Regions from separate parts of the Rhodoferax koreensis genome, predicted to be linked through region 1. Evidence: riboswitches for the same ligand, from Rfam matches in the RefSeq annotation. Region 1 holds a riboswitch; the other holds the start of a gene.

Region 1 (4,921 bases):
CTTTCAGCCGCGCGCTGATGTAGTTGGCGCTGAGGATGGCGACCTCGGTCGCGGCCTGCAGGCCCTCGGCACCCATCATGCGGCAGTACATCCAGCTGATCGGCAGCACCGAGGCGTTGCCCAGCGGCGCTGCGGACACGGCACCCACCGGGCTGTTGTGGCCCGAGGTCGCATGGCCGGGCAGGTAGGGCACGAGGTCGGCCACCACGCACACCGGGCCCACGCCCGGGCCGCCGCCGCCGTGCGGGATGCAGAAGGTCTTGTGCAGGTTGAGGTGGCTCACGTCGCCGCCGAACTCGCCGGGCGCGGCCACGCCCACCAGCGCGTTCATGTTGGCGCCGTCCACATAGACCCGGCCGCCATGGCTGTGCACCATGGCGCAGAGTTCCTTTACCTGCAGCTCGAACACGCCGTGGGTGCTGGGGTAGGTGATCATCACGGCGGCCAGGTTGGCGCTGTGCTTCTCGCACTTGGCCTGGAGGTCGGCCATGTCGACGTTGCCCTGCGCGTCGCAGGCCGTGACCACCACCTGCAGACCGACCATCTGCGCGCTGGCCGGATTCGTGCCGTGCGCCGACGAGGGGATCAGGCAGATGTTGCGGTGGCCCTGGCCGTTGGCTTCGAGGTAGCCCTTGATCGCCAGCAGGCCCGCGTACTCGCCTTGCGAGCCGGCGTTCGGCTGCAGGCTGATGCCGGCGTAGCCCGTGGCCTGGCACAGCCAGGCGCGCAGTTGCGTGTCGAGCTCGGCATAACCCTTGAGCTGGTCGGCCGGGGCGAACGGGTGGATGTTGGCGAATTCGGGCCAGGTCACCGGCGCCATCTCGCTGGTGGCGTTGAGCTTCATGGTGCAGCTGCCCAGCGGGATCATGCTGCGGTCGAGCGCCAGGTCCTTGTCGCTGAGCTTGCGGATGTAGCGCAGCATGCCGGTTTCGGAATGGTGCGTGTTGAACACCGGATGCGTGAGGAAGGGCGTGCTGCGGCGCAAGTCTTCGGGGATCAGCAGTTCGATGCCCTTCTCGAAATCGCGCAGCCGCGGCATCGGCTCGCCGGGCTTGACGAAGAAGGACCACAGCATCTCGATGTCTTCGCGCGTGGTGGTTTCGTCCAGCGAGATGCCGACGTGGTTCTTCAAGCGGCAGCGCAGGTTGGCGCAGGACTGGCGGGCGCGGCCAGCTATCAAATCCGTAGCGTCGCCGGTTTTGACGGTGATCGAGTCGAAGGCGTGGGTGTTGGTGATCGCGTAGCCCATCTGCTGCAGGCCGCGCGCCAGGATGGCGGTGAAGCTCGCCACGCGTTCGGCGATGCGCGCCAGGCCCTGCGGCCCGTGGTAGACCGCGTACATGCTGGCCAGCACGGCGGGCAACACCTGCGCGGTGCAGATGTTGGAGGTGGCCTTCTCGCGGCGGATGTGTTGTTCGCGCGTCTGCAGCGCGAGGCGGTAGGTCGGGTGGCCGTGGCTGTCCACGCTCACGCCGACCAGCCGGCCCGGCAGCGAGCGCTTGAACTCGTCGCGGCAGGCCAGGTAGGCGGCGTGCGGGCCGCCGTTGCCCATGGCCACGCCGAAGCGCTGGGTGCTGCCGAGCACGATGTCGGCGTCCCATTCGCCGGGCGGCGCGAGCAGCGTGAGCGCCAGCAGATCGGCCGCCACGCAAAACGCGGCGTTGTTGATGTGCGCATGGCCGACCAGCGGGCGCAGGTCGTGCACCATGCCGGTGGTGGCCGGGTACTGCGCCAGCACGCCGAAGAAGTCGCCACTGGCCATGAGCAAGGGCAGGGTGGCCGAGACGCTGCTGACCTTGACCTCGATGCCGAGCGGCTTGGCGCGGGTGCGGATCACTTCGATGGTCTGAGGATGGCAGTCGCCGGCGACGATGAAGACGTTGCTCTTGCTCTTCACGCTGCGCTTGGCCAGCGTCATGGCTTCGGCGGCGGCCGTGGCCTCGTCGAGCATCGAGGCATTGGCGATCGGCATGCCGGTCAGGTCGCAGACCATGGTCTGGAAGTTCACCAGCGCCTCCAGCCGGCCTTGCGAAATCTCGGCCTGGTAGGGTGTGTAGGCGGTGTACCAGGCGGGGTTTTCCAGGATGTTGCGCTGGATCACGCCCGGCGTGTGGGTGCCGTAGTAGCCCTGGCCGATGAAGCTCTTGAAGACCTGGTTCTTCGCCGCGATGGCCCGCAGTTCGGCCAGCGCGGCGGCCTCGGTCACCGGCGCCGGCAGCTGCATGGCCGTCTGCCGGGCGATGGAGCGCGGCACGATGCCGTCGACGAGTTCGCGACGCGACGTGGAACCCACGGCCGCCAGCATCAGGGCCTCGTCGGCTTCACCGATGCCGATGTGGCGCGGGATGAATTCGGCGGCGTTTTCGAGGGCGTCCAATGGCTTGGCGGCGGGCATCAACATGGCGGGGGCTCCGGGGATCGTGGCGAGGGCTTGTCCTTCGACAGGCTCAGGATGAACGGTTGGCGAGAGACTTCGACAAGCTCAGTGCGAACGGGGGGCGGCTGAGTGCGAACAGGGGCGGTTCAGTGCGAACGGGGTTGCTGATTCTCCGTTCGTGCTGAGCTTGTCGAAGCATGGTGCGGGTCCTCCGACCGGCTCAGGACGAACGGGAGAGATGTTTATTCCGCGGCTTCGGCGAACTTGGCGTAGGCGGTCTCGTCGAGCAGGGCGTCCAGCTGCGAGGCATCCGACAGCTTCACCTTGAAGAACCAGCCCGCACCCAGCGGGTCGCTGTTGGCCAGGGCCGGGTCGGCACGCAGGGCCTCGTTGACTTCGGTGATCTCGCCCGACACCGGCATGTAGACGTCGGCGGCAGCCTTGACCGACTCGACCACGCCGGCCACGGCCTTCTGGTCCAGCGTCGCGCCGACTTCGGGCAGGTCGACGAAGACCACGTCGCCCAGCGCATCCTGCGCATGGTGGGTGATGCCGACGGTGGCGATGCCGCCCTCGACGTTGATCCATTCGTGGTCTTCGGTGTATTGGATGGGCATGGGTTTCTCCAGGGAACAAAAGTGGTGGGGGCCGTGCAATTCTGCAGGAAGGCGATGGGCCTGCGAGGCCTCAACCTCGGAAATAACGATTGGGTACAAAAGGCATGGAAGCGACTTCCATGGGCACCGGCTTGCCGCGCACGATGGCGTTGACCCGCGTGCCCAGCGCCGCGTGGTCCGGCGTCACATAGCCCATGGCGACGGGTCTGTCGATGCTCGGGCCGAGCAGGCCGCTCGTGACTTCACCGATCTTCCGGCCGGACGGGTCCTGCAGTTCGGTGTGGTCGCGCACGGGAATGCGCTCCAGCGCCACCAGGCCGACGCGCTTGCGCGGCACACCGTCCGCAAGCTGGGCCAGCACCTTGTCGGCACCGGGAAATCCGCCCGCGCGTGCGCCGCCCGTGCGGCGCACCTTCTGCATCGCCCAGTTCAGGCCGGCCTCGACCGGCGTGGTGCTCTCGTCGATGTCGTTGCCGTACAGGCACAGACCGGCCTCGAGCCGCAGCGAGTTGCGCGCGCCCAGGCCGATGGGCTTGACCTCGGGCTGCGTCAGCAGCTGGCGCGCCAGCCAGTCGGCCTGTTCGGCCGGTACGGAAATCTCGAAGCCGTCTTCGCCGGTATAGCCGCTGCGCGTGATGAAACAGTCGGTATCGGCCACCTGGAATCTGCCGCCGGTCATGAACACCAGCTTCGCGACCTCGGGTGCGAAACGCGCAAGGGCGGTTACCGCCTGCGGTCCCTGCAGCGCGAGCAGCGCCATCTCGGGCATGGGAATGACTTCGCAGCGGTGGCCGATGCGTTTTTCGATGTGGTCGATGTCGGCGACCTTGCAGGCGCCGTTGACGATGACGAAGAGGTCGGCGCCGCGGTTGAAGAACATCAGGTCGTCAAGGATGCCGCCATCATCGTTGAGCAGCAGGCCGTAGCGCTGCTTGCCCACGGGCAGGTCGATCACATCCACCGGCATCAGGCTCTCGAACGCCGCCGCCGCATCGCCGCCCTCGAGCCGCAACTGGCCCATGTGCGAGACGTCGAAAAGACCGGCGGCCGTACGCGTGTGCAGGTGTTCGGCCATCAGGCCGGAAGGGTATTGCACCGGCATGCTGTAGCCGGCGAAAGGCACCATGCGCGCACCGAGTTCGAGGTGCAGCGCGTGCAGCGGGGTCTTGAGCAGATCGGCGGGGACGGACATGGTTTTCTCCTGGGGCACATGGTCACCATGGCACGGATTCCGCGCCATGTGCTGCCCCCGCTGTCCGCTTTACCTGAGAGATTCGCCCAGCGATGTGGGTTTGCTCCTTCGGTGAGCCGGCCCTTGGCAGGGCAGGCTTCTCTCCAGTGGGGAACGCCGGCCTTCGATGCGCCGGCGCTTGTCAGTCCCTGGTACCTGAGCGTTACCCTTGCGGTGCGCCTTCGGTGGTCTGCTGCGTGGATTCACGCGCCAGACGCTCTCCTGACCGTGTCGATTCTAGCGCTCAGATGGCCAATTCCCGCCGCAGTTGCGCCACCATTTTGGCCACGCCGTCCTGGTGCACGGCGTCGGTCACGCGGTCGGCCACGGCAAGCAGCTCGGGATGCGAATTGCCCATGGCGATGCCGGTGCCCACGCCCTGCAGCATCTCCAGGTCGTTGAGGCCGTCGCCGAAGGCGTAGGCGTGCGCGGCGTCGATGCCGGCGTCGGCCAGCACCCAGGCGCAGCCCGACATCTTGTGGATGCCCTTGGGCAGCACGTCCACCGCCGTGGCATGCCAACGCACGTAGTCGAACTGCGGGAAGGTGCGCAGCAGTTCGGGCAGCAGGCTGTCGTCCAGCGATTCATGGAAGAACAGCCAGCCCTGCGAGACGACGAACGGCGGCACATCGTCTATGTCGGCGGGAAAAGCCTTCAGGTCGACCGTGCCCATCGGCGTGAGCACATCGGGCGTTC
Region 2 (4,921 bases), 2.2 Mb from region 1:
ATAGTCAGGCCTCGTCCATTCACCATCCAACCCGTTTTTCATGCAACTACGGCTGAAACTGGCCCTTTTCACCACCGTGCCCATCCTTCTCGCACTGGGTTTGGTGGCGCTGACGGTGCAACACCAGACGCTCAAACTCGCGCACCAGGAACGCGAACTTGTCGAGTCCGCCTATCTGCACAGCAAGGAAACCGAACTCCGCCATTACGTGCAACTGGCCACCAGCGCCTTGCAGCAGATCGCCAGCAATGGCCAGCCGCTGGCCACGCAGCAGCGGCAGGCGCTGGCGGTGCTGACTTCGATGAAATTCGGCGGCGACGGTTACTTCTTCGTCTACGACAAGGACAACAACGTGCTGCTCGATGCGCGGCAGATGGGCCAGGCCGGCGTCGACCTGTGCGATCCGTCCAGCCCCGTCGGCGAGATCCCGGCCAAGCTGATCATTTCCACCGCGCGCAACGGCGGCGGCATGGTGCGTTACCACTGGCAGAAACCTTCTTCGCAGCAGACCGTGCCCAAGCTGGCCTATGTCACGCTGATGGACGGCTGGGACTGGGTGGTGGGCACCGGCATCTACCTCGACGACGTCGAGAACACACTGCGCCGCATCGACCAGCGCGCCCAGGAGAACATCCATGCCACACGGCTGCGCATCTATGCGATCGCCGCGGCCTGCATCGTGCTCATCGGCATCGCCGGCTTGGCACTGAACATCAGCGACCACCGCGTGCTCAGCGCCAAGCTGCGCCGCCTTGCGCAGCGCGTGGTGCGTTCGCAGGAAGACGAGCGGCTGCGGGTCTCGAGGGAGTTGCACGACGGCGTGGTGCAGGTCCTGGTGTCGTCCAAATTCCTGCTGGAGACGGCTCAGTTGCAATTGCAGACACCCGCCCATCCGGCCGCCGCGCCCGCCGAGGTGCTCGACACCGGCCTGGCCCGGCTCAACGAGGCGCTGGTGGAGATCCGCCGGGTGTCCCACGGCCTCCGGCCGGCCCTGCTCGACGACCTGGGCCTGGCGGCTGCCCTGGCCTTGTTGACGGAGCAGGCGCAGCAACACGGCGATTGCCGCCTGCGCTTCGTGTTGCGCGGCGACCCGCTGACGTTGCCCACCAGCCACAGCACCGCGCTGTTCCGCGTCGCACAGGAAGCGCTCACCAACGCGCAACGCCATGCGAAGGCCTCGCGGATCGACGTGGTGCTGAAGTTCAGCGGCAACCGGGTCAGCCTGTCGGTGCTGGACAACGGCAACGGCTTTGCGGTGCGCAAGGTGCAGGCCGACCGCAGGGACGGCATCGGGCTGCGCAACATGCGCGAACGCATCGAAGGCCTCGGCGGACGCTTCGGCATCACCTCCAGCCGCTTCGGCACGCGCATCCGCGCCGTGTTGCCCGACGAGGAGATACCGGGCAGCGGCTGGTCGCCGATGGCCCCAACTGGCGCCTTGCCCGCATGAGCGCACCGATCCGGGTACTGCTCGTGGACGACCACCCGCTCGTGCGCGATGGCGTGCGCATGCGCCTGCAGGCGACCGAGCACATCGGCGTGGCTGGCGAGGCGTCCGGCGTGGACGAAGCCCTGGCCCTGGCCGCCGCGCTGCAGCCCGACCTGGTGCTGACCGACATCCGCATGCCGGACGGCAGCGGCATCCACCTGGCAGCCTTGTTCCGCGAGCGCTTCCCGCAGATCCGGGTGCTGGTCCTGTCCATGCATTGCGATCCGGAATACGTGCGCCGCGCCATCGACCTCGGCGTGTGCGGCTACGTGCTGAAGGACGCACCGGCGCAACAACTCGTGCAGGCGATCACCGAAGTCCATGCGGGCAGACGCTTTTTCAGCCCCGCGCTGCATACGTTCCTCGACAACACCGAGCCACCGCAGCGATCGCCGCGGAGCCTGACCCAACGCGAGGCCGACGTGCTGGCGCTGCTGGCCGAAGGCCACTCCAACAAGGAAATCGCCGCCAGGCTGGGCGCGTCGATCCGCACCGTCGAGACGCATCGCCTGCACCTGCGCCGCAAACTGCACATCGAAGGCCGGGCCGCCCTCGTCAAGTACGCGGTGGACTACGCCGATCTGGCGCAGGAGCCTCGCCCGCAAGGCAACGCGGTTTGAAAAACGCAAGCCGCACACACGCCCGAAGACATCGCCTGTACAATTCGCGCCGCAGGAGAGCGAACGGCCACGCCGTTCCACCGAAGGCGCAAACTCCCATGAACGCTCAGGTCCCGTACTGCATCCACTGAAAAAGCCGTCTGAAGAGACACCATGCCAGCCATGGTGCACCGAAGGAGCAACCCGCTGGCGCGTGCCGGTGGCGAATCTCTCAGGTACCAAGGACAGGGGGAGCGGCAACTTGAGGCACAAGCCTGGGTTGCTACATTTTCCATAGCTACTCACGCACGACCCTCAAGCGCTAGACCGCTAAAAGGTTCTCATCATGCGCGTGACCGTACTCGGCGCCGGCTTGCTCGGCGTTTCCTCCGCTTATTACCTCAACCAGCTCGGCCACGACGTGACCGTGATCGACCGCCAGGCCACGCCCGCGGCCGAGACCAGCTTCGCCAACGGCGGGCAGATCTCGGTCAGCCATGCCGAGCCCTGGGCCAACCCGGGCGCACCACTGAAACTGTTGCAGTGGCTGGGCCGCGAAGACGCGCCGCTGCTGTTTCGCCTGCGCGCGGACATGCGGCAGTGGCTCTGGGGCCTGCAGTTCCTGCGCGAATGCACGCCGGCGCGCACGCGCCACAACATCGAGCAGATCGTGCGCCTGGGCACCTACAGCCGCGACACGCTGCAAGCGCTGCGCCGTGACATCGGTATAGCGTACGAGGAGCGCACCCAGGGCATCCTGCACTTCTACACCACGCAGAAGGAATTCGACGCGGCGCAGGCCCCTGCCGAGCAGATGCGCGCGCTCGGCTGCGACCGCCAGGTGATCTCGGCCGATGAAGCCGTGCGCCTGGAGCCCGCGCTGCGCCACATCCGCCCGCAACTGGCCGGCGCCACCTACACGCAGGAAGACGAATCGGGCGACGCCAACAAGTTCGCGCGGGCGCTGGCCCAACAATGCGAGGCCAACGGCGTGAAGTTTCTGATGAGCCACAACATCACCGCGCTGCGCGAGTTGGGTGGCCGCATCGACCATGTGGAAGCGACCGACTTTGAGGGCCGTTTCCAGCGCATCCGCGGCGACGCCGTGGTGCTGGCCATGGGCAGCCTGAGCCCGCTGCTGGCCCAGCCGCTGGGCATCCGCCTGCCCATCTACCCGGCCAAGGGTTATTCGGTGACGATGCCGGTGAAGGATGCCTCGATGGCGCACCAGGTCAGCCTGACGGACGACGAATTCAAACTCGTTTTCTCGCGCTACACCTCGGACGGCAGCGACCGCCTGCGCATCGCCGGTACGGCCGAATTCAATGGCTACGACCGCGACCTGAACGCCGTGCGCTGCGAAGCCATCGTGCGCCGCGTGGAGCAACTGTTTCCCGGCGCGGGCGATGCGAGCCAGGCCCAGTTCTGGACCGGCCTGCGCCCGGCCACGCCGAGCAACGTGCCGCTGATCGGCAAGACCAAGCTGCCCAACCTGTTCCTCAACACCGGCCACGGCACGCTGGGCTGGACGCATGCCTGCGGCTCCGGCAAGTCGGTGGCGCGCATCGTGAGCGGATTGGCGCCGGAGGTGGACTTCGCGTTCACGGGGATGACGGGCACACCCATCGCAGGTGTGATCGCGCCCGCGACACGCTAAGCTATTAAGCCTTTGAGCCGTTCGCCCTGAGCTTGTCGAAGGGCAGCCGATCATCCTGAGCCTGTCGAAGGGCCTGCGCTTGTCGAAGCGCTGGTCCCCGGGCTTCGACAGGCCCGGCACGAACGGGGGTGGTTGCCTTATGCGGTGAACACGGTCAGGACACCCGTGTAGCCATACAAATGCTGGCGCGCAATCTCGCCGCCTGCAAAGAACCCCACCAGCGGCACGTCGCCCAAGGCCCGCCGCACGATCTGCATCTCGGCACTCGGCCCGCCGAAGTGGGGGCCGCCTCTGCCCGCGCAACTCACATAGACCGCACCGGCCATGCGCCGGGCCGGGTGCGGCGCGGATTGGGCCTCGGGCGCGGCCAGCGCGGTGGCGGCTTCGATCGGCATTTCCTCGGGTTCGAGCTCTTCGCGGATCTCGGCGCAGATGCGCACCAGGTCGGCCCGCGCCGCGGCCATGTTGCGCTGGCAGAACGCCATGCGGGTGCCCACGGTGGCGACCTCGGCCAGGGCCACGCCCTGGCGCCCCGGGTCGAGGCCGATGATGTGGCGCACCACCACGTCGCTGCCGAAGCTGCCCGCACGGGCCACGGCATCGCTGCCCGGTGACCCAGGGGCCGGCATCAGGCCGACCAGCGTGGCACGCACCTTGGCCAACGCGTCGCGCGGCTGCTCGAGCGTGGCACCGAGGTCGCGCATCAGCACCGCCAGCGCGGGCTCGTCGTCCAGCGTCGTGACCACGTTGCCTTCGGCCCCGGTGATGGTGCGCACCGGCGCGATCGGCTGGCAGCCCTGCGTCACGCGCGACACCAGCTTCACGCCCTCGGCAAAAGCCACGCCGCTCAACCCGCCACTGAATACGCCCCCCGCCGCGCCGTGCCCCTTGATGTTGCCGTTGCCGCCGACGGCGAACTGCACGGCCTTGGACCGGCCCGAGGCCAGCCCGCCGAACAGGTACCCCGTGTCGGTACGCGCGGCCATCTCGGCGATCAGGTCGACCACGTCGGGCGTGCCTGCATCGGCGTGCACCAGCGCGGTATGGGCCTCGAAGCCGATGCCCAGCGGTGCCACGCCGGAAAACACGCGGTACTGGTCGCTCGGGATGCCGCAGAGCATCACCGCCATCGCCGGTTCATCGAAATATTCGGCGTTGTTGGTGGCGATGCCGACA

Evidence for each region. Region 1 has a riboswitch for glycine ahead of gcvT (glycine cleavage system aminomethyltransferase GcvT). Riboswitches for the same ligand answer to the same signal wherever they lie in the genome.
Region 2: another riboswitch for glycine. It lies ahead of RD110_RS02070 (D-amino acid dehydrogenase); the one in region 1 lies ahead of gcvT (glycine cleavage system aminomethyltransferase GcvT).

What each region holds. Positions count from the first base shown of each region.
Region 1 covers NZ_CP019236.1:2,637,202-2,642,122, forward strand. Annotated here, with positions in the region: gene gcvP (aminomethyl-transferring glycine dehydrogenase) at 1-2,401, opposite strand, end outside; gene gcvH (glycine cleavage system protein GcvH) at 2,620-2,994, opposite strand; gene gcvT (glycine cleavage system aminomethyltransferase GcvT) at 3,065-4,186, opposite strand; glycine riboswitch at 4,237-4,343, opposite strand; glycine riboswitch at 4,359-4,460, opposite strand; gene RD110_RS12415 (Cof-type HAD-IIB family hydrolase) at 4,470-4,921, opposite strand, start outside.
Region 2 covers NZ_CP019236.1:434,029-438,949, reverse strand. Annotated here, with positions in the region: gene RD110_RS02080 (cache domain-containing protein) at 41-1,450, shown strand; gene RD110_RS02075 (response regulator) at 1,447-2,109, shown strand; glycine riboswitch at 2,240-2,347, shown strand; gene RD110_RS02070 (D-amino acid dehydrogenase) at 2,435-3,745, shown strand; gene RD110_RS02065 (FIST signal transduction protein) at 3,883-4,921, opposite strand, start outside.